DNA from 2 places in the Saccharopolyspora sp. ASAGF58 genome. Region 1 is predicted to be linked to the other one. Evidence: riboswitches for the same ligand, from Rfam matches in the RefSeq annotation. Region 1 holds a riboswitch; the other holds the start of a gene.
What was found. Region 1 has a riboswitch for thiamine pyrophosphate ahead of thiD (bifunctional hydroxymethylpyrimidine kinase/phosphomethylpyrimidine kinase). Riboswitches for the same ligand answer to the same signal wherever they lie in the genome.

Region 1 (5,077 bases):
GGCCGGCGCCGGTCGCACCGCGGCAGCGTCCGGCGGAGCCGGCGGAGGTCCCGCAGCTGCCCACGGACCTGTTCGAGAAGCACTTCGAGGCCAAGTTCAACCGCTCCCGCCAGCGTCTGGCCCGCATCCGCGACGAGATCAGCAAGGAATAGCGAATTCCGGGTCGTTGTGCGAGCCGTGTAGTGGAACCTCAGCTGCCTTCTCGGTCCAGGGTCCCCGACTCATGCATGACGACGCATGAGAACCTGCGGTGGCGCGAGCTGCGCTGGTGGCAGGAAGCGGCTGATGCCGATCGCCAACCTCTGCATGATCATCGCGACTGTTAATACTCAGTCGTTCGACCAGTTGACCTTGAGCTCGTCGCGCTGACCGAAGCGCTCGAGGTGGCGGCCGAGCACGTCCTGCACGCGGTCGAGCACCTCGGCGTTCTCCGCCTCGGCGCGCAGGGCGAGCACATCCGAGTCGTTGACCAGCAGGCAGCTGCCCACGCCGCTGCCGGTAAAGTTAGCCACCCTAATTGGTACGAGCGGTGGCGGTGGGGTGCGAGACGTCACCAAGCACGGCGGTCGGGGCTTCGTCGTTGCTACGTTCGAAAGGGACTCGGCACCCCGAAGGCTGGAGCCCCACCGTTGACGAAGCCCCCCACCATCTACCTCGTCGCCACCACCGGGCACCCGAACTACGGGGACGAACTGATCGCCGCCGCCTGGTTGAAGCACCTGGCACGCGTCGCGCCGGACAGCGAGATCTGGGTGGACTGCCCCAACCCGGGACCGAGCGACGTCCTGCTCGGCCACCTGCATCCGCGGGTCCGGTTCACCGACACCTTATGGCGGCTGTGCTGGGAGGCCCCGTCGGACGGGCCGTGGGAGGTCGCGTCGTTCGTGCAGCACGCGTTCAACAACCCGGGGCTGGCGCCGCGATGGGTGGCCGGCATCGAACTGGCGGCCCGCGCCGACCTGGTGCACATCGTCGGCGGCGGATTCGTCAACGGCATCTGGCCGCGGCACATCGGCCTGCTCGCGGCCGCGGTCGCGGCGACGCGCCGTTCCGGCGGCCGGGCGGTGATGACCGGCCAAGGGCTGTCGCCGGTCGCCGACGAAGCGGAACCGCTGCTGCGCAACCTCGCCGCGCAGTTCGAGGTCGTCGACGTGCGCGACGAGCCGTCGGCGGCGCTGTCCAGCGCCACCTCGCACACCGGCGACGACATGTTCTTCGGGGTCGAACCCGGGATGTACCGGGACGACGACCTGCGCGAGGTCATGGTGTGCCTGCAGTCGGACCTGCTCGACGATTCGGTGCCCGCGCTCGCCGGATTCCTGTTGGACACGCTGGGCGAATGGGGCGTGCGCCCCGAGCAAGTCGGCTTCGTCGAAGGCATCCCACGCGTGGACCGCGAGGTCTTCGCGCTGGTGGAACACGACCTACCGGGCGCCCGCTTCTACCCGTTCTCCGAGATCATGGCCGACGGGCTGCCCGCGGCGGCCGGGCAGCGCTGGCTGTCCAGCCGGTTCCACGTGCACCTGATGGCGGCCGCGGCCGGAGCGCACGGGGTCGCGGTGTCGATCAACTCCGGCTACTACACCAACAAGCACCGGTCGCTGATCGACTGCGGCTCCGGCTGGACGCTCAGCGAAGGCCTGCGGATCCCGGCCATGCCGACCAGCCGTGGATTCGCCGCCAATACGTTGCAGGAACTCAAGCGGGGCAAGGAAGAACTCGCGAAGAAGATCTACGGGGGCTGACCTATTCATCGCCCTCGACGGCATCCTGCTGCTCCCGACGGCGGTCGGCGAGGTAGAACGGCGCAGCCGCTAACACGGGCACCAGCATGCCCATCAGAACAATCAGAATAGAATTGCCCACTGTCGTCGAAACTCCGTCTACGGTGGGAAGAACCCACATCCAAGTCCCCGCCCGGACGGGCGTCTCGCTGGGAGAATCGCTTCGGCTCGCGATTCGTTACGGCCCCGTTCGTGCACCGGATCACACTGGGCCGAAGTGCGTTCCTGCCCACCTTGCAAGGGGTTTCGCGATTAGTTCAGGAATCGCGAAGTCTGCCACTCCTCCTTGATCCAAGCGCTGTTCCAGAACAGCCACTCGTACTCAGTCGCTCGGGTGAACGCGTCGAGCATCCGCTGCCGGGTCTCGGCGTCGGCTCCCTTGGCGACCCGGTCGGTGAGGTCGCGCGCGGTCAGCACCGCCTCGGCGAACTCGTCGTCGGCATAGGTCTGGATCCACGCCCGGTACGGATGATCTTCGGCACCACCGGTGGCTTCCAGGATCGCGGTGCCCACGTGCTGGTACACCCAGAAGCACGGCAGGATCGCCGCCAGCAGCACCGGATACGGCTCGGTCAGCGCGGTCGCCCGCAGGTACGAGGTGTAGGCCAGGCAGGACGGGGACGTGTCGACCCCGGCAATCTCGGCGTCGGTAAGGCCGAACTCCGCGACGTAACCGGCGTGCAGCCGGCGCTCCTCGACCAGTGCGCCCTGGGACGCACCGGCCAAGAACGCCGCGTCCTCGGCGTTGTCGGCCCGCGTCGCGGCGGCCGCCAGCGCCTGCGCGAAACCGACCAGGTAGCGCGCGTCCTGCACGATGTAGAACGCGAACCGGTCGCGGTCCAGGGTGCCGTCGGTGAGCGCGGCGTTGAACGGGTGCTCGACGATCGCCTGCTGCAGATCGGCGGTGTGCGCCCAAGCCTCGGCGCAGAAACCGTCGGCGGGCGGAGCGGGCAGCTTGCTCATCAGAACCTCTCGTAGCTGTCTCGACCTGTGGTGCGGGGCCCCCGTGAGCACTTTTCGGCGCTATGGCAACCAAAAGCGCTCACGACACCGGGGAGCGTCGATCACCACCAGTGGTGGAAGTGGTGCACCGGGCCGTGGCCGTGGCCCACGTCGAGCCGGTCGGAAGCGCGCAGCGCCTCCGTCAGGTACTCCTTGGCCTCGCGCACCGCGTCGAGCCAGTCTGCGCGCTGCGGACGCAGCGCCGCGATCGCGGCCGACAGCGTGCAGCCGGTGCCGTGGTCGTTGGTGGTCACGACGCGCTCGCTGGACAGGAACTCGGCGATCCCTTCGCCGTAGAGCAGGTCCACGCTGGACCGGCCGTCGAGGTGACCGCCCTTTAGCAGCACCTGCTTCGCGCCCAGCCTGGCCAGCCGCTCGGCCTGCGCGGGCATGTCGTTGGGGTCGGTGATCTCCGGCTCGCCCAGCAGATCGGCGGTCTCGGGCAGGTTCGGGGTGATCAGGTCCACGCGCGGCAACAGCTCGTCGCGCAGCACGCTGACCGCCTCCGGCGCGAGCAGCCGGTCACCGCTCTTGGCGACCATCACCGGGTCCAGCACGACGTGCGGCGGCGAGTAGCGGTCGAGGACCCCGATCACCGCGCGGATCACCTCGGCGTTGGCCAGCATGCCGATCTTGACCGCGTCCACCCGCACGTCGTCGAGCAGCGTTACCAGCTGCGCGGTGATGAACTCCGGCGGCACCTCGTGGACCTCGGAAACACCGGTGGTGGTCTGCGCGACCAGCGCGGTGATCACGGACATGCCGTAGGCGCCGTGCGCGGAGAAGGTCTTCAGATCGGCTTGCACACCGGCGCCGCCGCTGGGGTCGGTGCCTGCGATGGTCAGCACATTGGGAACCATGACGTCCCTCCGCTAGTACGAGCTAGGTCAGGTTCAACGGGTCTGTTCTCAGCCCGGCAGCCCAGGCACCCCGCGTCACTGCCACCAACCTAACAACCGGGACCGCCGCGCGACCACGCCCTCGGCGCCCTCAGTCGATCAGGCGCACGGCCGCTCGCCCGGCGCCCGACCCGGCACAGCGATCGAATTCACACCGTGAAGGTCACCACCGGCAGGCCAGGCAACCCTTCGCCGCGGACTAAAGTGGTTGATGATGGAAACCACGACCGATGCCCCGAGTTTCGCCCGTTCCCGCCGGCAGCCCCGGCCGGAGGATCCCGCCCGGATCTGGGCCCCGCTGGCGGACCTGACCGAAGCCGCCGTGGCGGCCGCCGGTTCGGGGACGGTGGCGATCACCCGCGGATTCGACCGCAACAGCAGGCAGCGCGCGAAGGCGCTGCGCGAGTTGCTGAACCGGCGCGACGTCGCCGCGGTCGAAGTGACTCCGGCTCCCGGCAGCGACCGGCTGCTGGCCGACGTCGAGATCACCGCGGTGGTCAACCTGATCGGCGCCGGATCGTGGCAGCCCTACCGGGTGGCCGCCGAACTGCGCGCCCCGGTGCTCGCGCCGAAGCCCGGGGACGGCCCCGCCGAGGAGGTCAAGCGGGACGTGATCGCGCTGGCCGGCGACTCCGGCCAGCGCGACGTCGCGATCTCGCACGTCGCCGTGCGCGCCGAGAACCCCGGTGCCAGCCGGCTGGTCCTGACCTCCGACGGTGAGCAGCTGACGGTGCCCGGCGGTTGGCTGACCATGACGGTGCAGGGCGGCGAGCTGCAGGTCCAGGTCGGCGGCGCGGACTTCCCGGAGCGGACGCTGACCACCCGCGAGATCCGGGTCGAGGCCTTCGACGCGCCGCACCGGCTGGTGCGCGATGAGCTGCCGATCGCCGACTTCGAGGAAGCCGCGGTCACCTTCACCGCCGAACCGAACGGCCTGGTGGTCCGCCCGGTCTGAAGACCGGCCGACCCCGCCCGTGTCCGCAGTTTCAATTGAAATTGCGGACACTCTGCGTATCGGTTCCCCTTACCAGGGGTAAACCTGAAGTTTTCGGGTGGCTTATGCGCAGAACCGCCGTCACGGTGCGCGTCCAGCTGCGTCCCTCGATCAACAACCGCGCGCGGGAGGCAGAGCGCGCGGACTGCAACAGGGAGGCTGGGAACGTGGAGCCCGCCAGGCAGTGGCACGTGAGCTGCCGCGATGTCGCCGGCAGACGTCGTGACATGTCGGTGTTGATCAACCAGGGGAACGTGGTGGTGATCGCTCCAGCGGGCGAGACCGCGGTGCTTTCCCCGCTGGAGGTCGGCAGACTTCGCGCTGCCCTGCGCGACGCGATCGTGGTGGCCGCCGCAATGGAATGAATCCCCTCGTGAGCGCGGTGGCTGGCGGTCCGT
Region 2 (5,077 bases), 750 kb from region 1:
AGTCGAAGATGGCCTTCGCGGCGTCCAGCAGGTCCGCGCGGGTGCGGGCGTCGATCCCGGTCAGCAGCCGGACCTCGTCGAGGTTCGGGGTGACCAGCGTGGCGCGCGGAAAAGCCTTGTACCGCAAGGCATCCAGCGCGTCCTCGCGCAGCAGCGGCTCGCCGCTGCGGGAGGACGCGACCGGGTCCACGACGAACGGCGTGCGGCCTTCGCGGCCGATGCCGTGCTTGTCGCAGGCGTCCAGCACGGCCTCGATGGTGGCGGCCGAGGCGAGCACCCCGGTCTTTGCCGCGTCCACACCGATGTCCGAAGCGACCGCGTCGATCTGCGCGGCGACGGTCTCCGGCGGGATCTCCACCAGGCCGGTGACGCCGACGGTGTTCTGCACGGTCACCGCGGTGACCGCGGTCATGCCGTGCACGCCACAGGCGAAAAAGGTGCGCAGGTCCGCGTGCATCCCGGCGCTGCCGCCGGAATCCGATCCGGCGATGGTCAACGCGGTCGGAGGGGCGGTGTCGTTCACGGGCCGAACTTGGTGCCCGGCCGAGATCTCGTGCATCCACCTCATGTTACGGCCCGGCTCCTACGAATCTTCCAGGGTGCGCGCCCCCTCCGTGGACACGATTTCAATGGAAATCGGACCTTCGATTTCAATGGAACTTGCGGATCTCCGGCGTGTCGGTACCCGACACGCCGGAGGCTGTGGACAACCTCCGCAACTTCAATGGAAATCGCGCAGTCCCCCCTTGGCAATCCCCTGAAACCCCCTGCGGGGGGGCGATGGGGGATCTAGTCGGGATCTAGTCGGCGAGCGGGAGGTAGACCTTGCCGCCGGCGCCCGCGAACTCCTCGGACTTCTCCTGCATGCCCGCTTCGATCGCCTCGACGCTCGTCAGGCCTCGCTCCTCGGCGAACCTGCGGATGTCCTGGGTGATCTTCATCGAGCAGAACTTCGGCCCGCACATCGAGCAGAAGTGCGCCGTCTTGGCCGGTTCGGCGGGCAGCGTCTCGTCGTGGAACTCGCGCGCGGTGTCCGGGTCCAGCGACAGGTTGAACTGGTCCGTCCAGCGGAACTCGAACCGCGCCGTGGACAGCGCGTCGTCCCGCTCCTGCGCGCGCGGGTGGCCCTTGGCCAGGTCGGCGGCGTGCGCGGCGATCTTGTAGGTGATCACGCCGGTCTTCACGTCGTCCCGGTTGGGCAGCCCCAGGTGCTCCTTCGGGGTGACGTAGCAGAGCATCGCGGTGCCCGCCTGGGCGATCATCGCCGCGCCGATGCCGGACGTGATGTGGTCGTAGGCGGGGGCGATGTCGGTGGTCAGCGGCCCGAGCGTGTAGAACGGCGCCTCGCCGCACAGCTCCTCTTCCAGCCGCACGTTCTCGGCGATCTTGTGCATCGGGACGTGCCCCGGACCCTCGATCATCACCTGCACGTCGTGCTCCCGGGCGATGTGGGTGAGTTCGCCGAGGGTCTCCAGTTCGGCGAACTGCGCGCGGTCGTTGGCGTCCGCGATGGAGCCGGGCCGCAGGCCGTCGCCGAGGGAGAACGTGACGTCGTAGTCGCGCAGGATCTCGCAGAGCTCGCTGAAGTGCGTGTAGAGGAAGCTCTCCCGGTGGTGCGCCAGGCACCACGCGGCCATGATCGAGCCGCCGCGGGACACGATGCCGGTGACCCGGTTCGCGGTCAGCGGCACATAGCGCAGCAGCACCCCGGCGTGCACGGTCATGTAGTCCACGCCCTGCTCGCACTGCTCGATGACGGTGTCGCGGTAGATTTCCCAGGTCAGCTCGGCCGGATCGCCGTTGACCTTCTCCAGCGCCTGGTAGATCGGCACGGTGCCGATCGGTACCGGCGAGTTGCGCAGGATCCGCTCGCGGGTCTCGTGGATCCGCTTCCCGGTGGACAGGTCCATGACGGTGTCGGCGCCCCACCTGGTGGCCCACACCATCTTCTCCACCTCCTCCTCGACCGAGGAGGTCACCGCGGAGTTGCCGATGTTGGCGTTGACCTTCACCAGGAACTTCTTGCCGATGATCATCGGCTCGCTCTCCGGGTGGCAGCGGTTGGCGGGGATCACCGCCCGGCCGCTGGCCACCTCGTCCCGGACCAGTTCGGCCGGGACGCCTTCGCGGGTCGCGATGTACTCCATCTCCCGCGTGATGACGCCGGCCCTGGCCCAGCCGAGCTGGGTCCGGTGTTCCCGGCCGTCGGTCCACCCCGCCCGCATCCGGTGAAGTCCACTGTGGACGTCAACGTTGGCGTTCTCGTCGGTGTACGGCCCGGAGGTGTCGTACACGTCGAGGTGCTCGCCGTTGGTCAACTCGATGCGGCGGAATGGCACTTGCAGGCCGGATTCGGAGTCCCGGAACACCTTCCGCGAGCCGCTGATCGGCCCGGTGGTGATCTTGGTCCCGTTCTCGGACGCGTTCGGACGCACGTCGGCCACTGCCATCCACTCCCTACGCCGGCATTACCCGGTCAGGTTCGTGCGGTCGGCGGCCCCGGAGTTCTCCAGCCGCCCTCTCAGCCCGCTGTTGGTACGAGCTCCCGCGGTTTTGGTTTGTCGCGGCCCGAGGCTAGCCGGACCCGTCGAACCTGCCAACCCCCGGTCACTCCGATGACGGCAGCGCGGATTGCCGTTAGGCTCATGACCAGGGCGATCGCAACGTTGTCAGGGATGGTGAGTACGGTGCGTGGCGACATCGATACAGGAGGTGACCCAGCTGTGACTGCTGCCCCAGCGTTCGAAACCGCTACCTGGGAAGAGTTGGTCGAAATCTGGCAGAACCTCGACCTTCCCAACGCGGCTTGGCGCGCGGAGATCATCGAAGGAAGGGTTGTGATGACGCCGCCGCCAGAAAACGCGCATAACCTGATTGCGGATGTCGTGCACGGAGAACTGCGCGATTCGATTTCGAAGGAGTGGGCAATTTTTCAGACATCCGGGATCAAGATTCCGGAGCGCAAGAGTTTGTGCACGCCTGATCTCGTGGTGATTCCCAGGAGTGATGTTCCGGCGGGCAAGAGCTCAATCCTCGCAGACAAGGCGTTGCTGGTTGTGGAGATCACATCTCGAGGCAACGCCGATGACGATCGCACGAGGAAGCTTTGGGGTTATGGGCATGCAGGAATTCCTTTGTATCTATTGATCGACAGGTTCGCGTCGGACGGGCCGACGGTGACGTTGTTCTCGCAGCCGACCGGCGGGCGTTATCTCCATCAACACCGCGTAGTTTTCGGTGAGCCTGTCGAGTTGCCCGAGCCGTTCGGCATCACGCTTGACACAAGTCAGTTCTGATCAGTCGTCCTCGGCGAAGGGGTCGCCGTGTTCGGCCGGGTCCCAAGTCAGGCCGGGGATGCCCCAGCCGTTGCGCCGCACCATCTTCTTCGCAGCTCGGGCGTGGCGGCCGACCAGGCGTTCCAGGTAGAGGTGGCCGTCCAGGTGGTCGGTCTCGTGCTGCAGGCAGCGGGCGAAGAAACCGGTCCCCTCGACCTCGATCGGCTTTCCGTCCACATCGGACCCGGTGACCTTCGCCCAGCTCGCCCGGCTGGTCGGGTAGGACTCGCCGGGGACCGACAGGCAGCCCTCCCAGTCGTCGTCCGGGTCGGGCATGGTCTGCGGGATCTCGGCGGTCATCAGTTCGGGGTTGACCACCACGCCGCGGTGCTGGACGCCCGCGTCGTCGGGGCAGTCGTAAACGAACAACCGCAGGTCGATGCCGATCTGGTTGGCCGCCAGCCCGACCCCGTTGGCGGCGGCCATCGTCTCGAACATGTCGTCGACGAGGGTGCGCAGCGCGTCGTCGAACCGCTCCACCGGACGGGTGGGGTTGTGCAGCACCGGGTCGCCGACGACGCAGATCGGGTGAACAGCCATGAGCGGGACTTTAGCGCTTCCGGTGCCTGTTGCGCCGGGGTGCTCCCGCGCGTTGCTGGCAGTGTGATCCGCTCCCGCCGCGAATCCGAGCATGGTGTAATTGAGGGGGAATCACAGCCGTGTGATTCCTGCGAACGCGGGAAGTCCCGAATCGCGAGGCGAGGAGCCAGATGGACGCCGCCCAAATGCTGACTGCGCAGGAGATCGCCCGTCAGTGCGAACAGTTGGCGCGCCTGCAACAACGGCAGGGAACATCTGATCCGGCACCCGGTCGGCCGTTGCGACTCGCCGAGCCGATCACTCAGCCGATCGAGCGGATCGTGGAACCGCCGCCCCAGCCGGTGCCGCCCCAGCCGTCGGCGCCGGACGACGAACTCGACGATCGGGCGAGGGGCATCCTCGCCTTCGAGTCGCAGTGGTGGAAGCGCGAGGGCGTGAAGAAGGAGCGCGCGATCCGCGAGCTGTTCGACATGTCCGCGTCGCGGTACTACCAATTGCTGAACGCGTTGCTGGACAGTCCGGCCGCCGCGCAAGAAGACCTTATGCTGATCAAGAGGCTGCGCAAGGCAAGGGCGGGTAGGCAGCGCGCACGGGCCGCCCAACGACTGGGAATCGAGTTGCACTGATGACTTCAGGGGAACCGTCCACCGGACCCGCCAAGGCCAAGATCATCGGCTTCGGTCTGATCGGGGTCGGTGCGATCGCGGGCGTCGTCGGCATCGTCACGCTGGTTTCCGGCGGCGGCGCGTCGAATTCCGCCCAGCCGCTGCCCCCGGAACCGGGCAACAACCCGCCGGTCATGTCGCTGACCCAGAATCCGCCCGCCGAGTCCGCCGTGGTGCCGCCCGCCACGTCGCAGGTCGCGCCGTCACCGGCCACACAGGACAGCCCGCCGCCCGCGCCGCCTCAGGGCACGCAGAACCAGGACGTACCCGTCGGTTCCGGTAACACGACGACCAAGATCCTGGTGCGGGTCTACAACAACAGCACGATCAGCGGATTGGCGCACCGGGCCGCGGAGGACTTCCGGAGCTCGGGTTACGAGGTGCCGGAGGTCGGCAACTACTCGGCGGGGCTGATCCCCACCACGACGATCTACTTCCGGCCCGGCACCGTCGAGGAGCAGCAGGCACAGGAGATGGCGGTCCGCTTCGGAGCGCGCGCGGAGCCCCGCTTCGAAGGCATCCAGGACGCCACGCCGG

Region 2: another riboswitch for thiamine pyrophosphate. It lies ahead of thiC (phosphomethylpyrimidine synthase ThiC); the one in region 1 lies ahead of thiD (bifunctional hydroxymethylpyrimidine kinase/phosphomethylpyrimidine kinase).

What each region holds. Positions count from the first base shown of each region.
Region 1 is NZ_CP040605.1:3,778,991-3,784,067, reverse strand. It holds gene FDZ84_RS18100 (hypothetical protein) at 1-152, shown strand, start outside; gene FDZ84_RS18095 (DUF2218 domain-containing protein) at 330-512, opposite strand; gene FDZ84_RS18090 (polysaccharide pyruvyl transferase family protein) at 630-1,745, shown strand; gene tenA (thiaminase II) at 2,037-2,747, opposite strand; gene thiD (bifunctional hydroxymethylpyrimidine kinase/phosphomethylpyrimidine kinase) at 2,849-3,646, opposite strand; TPP riboswitch at 3,634-3,729, opposite strand; gene FDZ84_RS18075 (hypothetical protein) at 3,897-4,640, shown strand; gene FDZ84_RS18070 (hypothetical protein) at 4,745-5,044, shown strand.
Region 2 is NZ_CP040605.1:3,026,433-3,031,509, forward strand. It holds gene thiD (bifunctional hydroxymethylpyrimidine kinase/phosphomethylpyrimidine kinase) at 1-559, opposite strand, end outside; gene thiC (phosphomethylpyrimidine synthase ThiC) at 801-2,450, opposite strand; TPP riboswitch at 2,437-2,559, opposite strand; gene FDZ84_RS14325 (Uma2 family endonuclease) at 2,688-3,296, shown strand; gene FDZ84_RS14330 (peptide deformylase) at 3,297-3,875, opposite strand; gene FDZ84_RS40650 (DUF3263 domain-containing protein) at 4,046-4,501, shown strand; gene FDZ84_RS14340 (LytR C-terminal domain-containing protein) at 4,501-5,077, shown strand, end outside.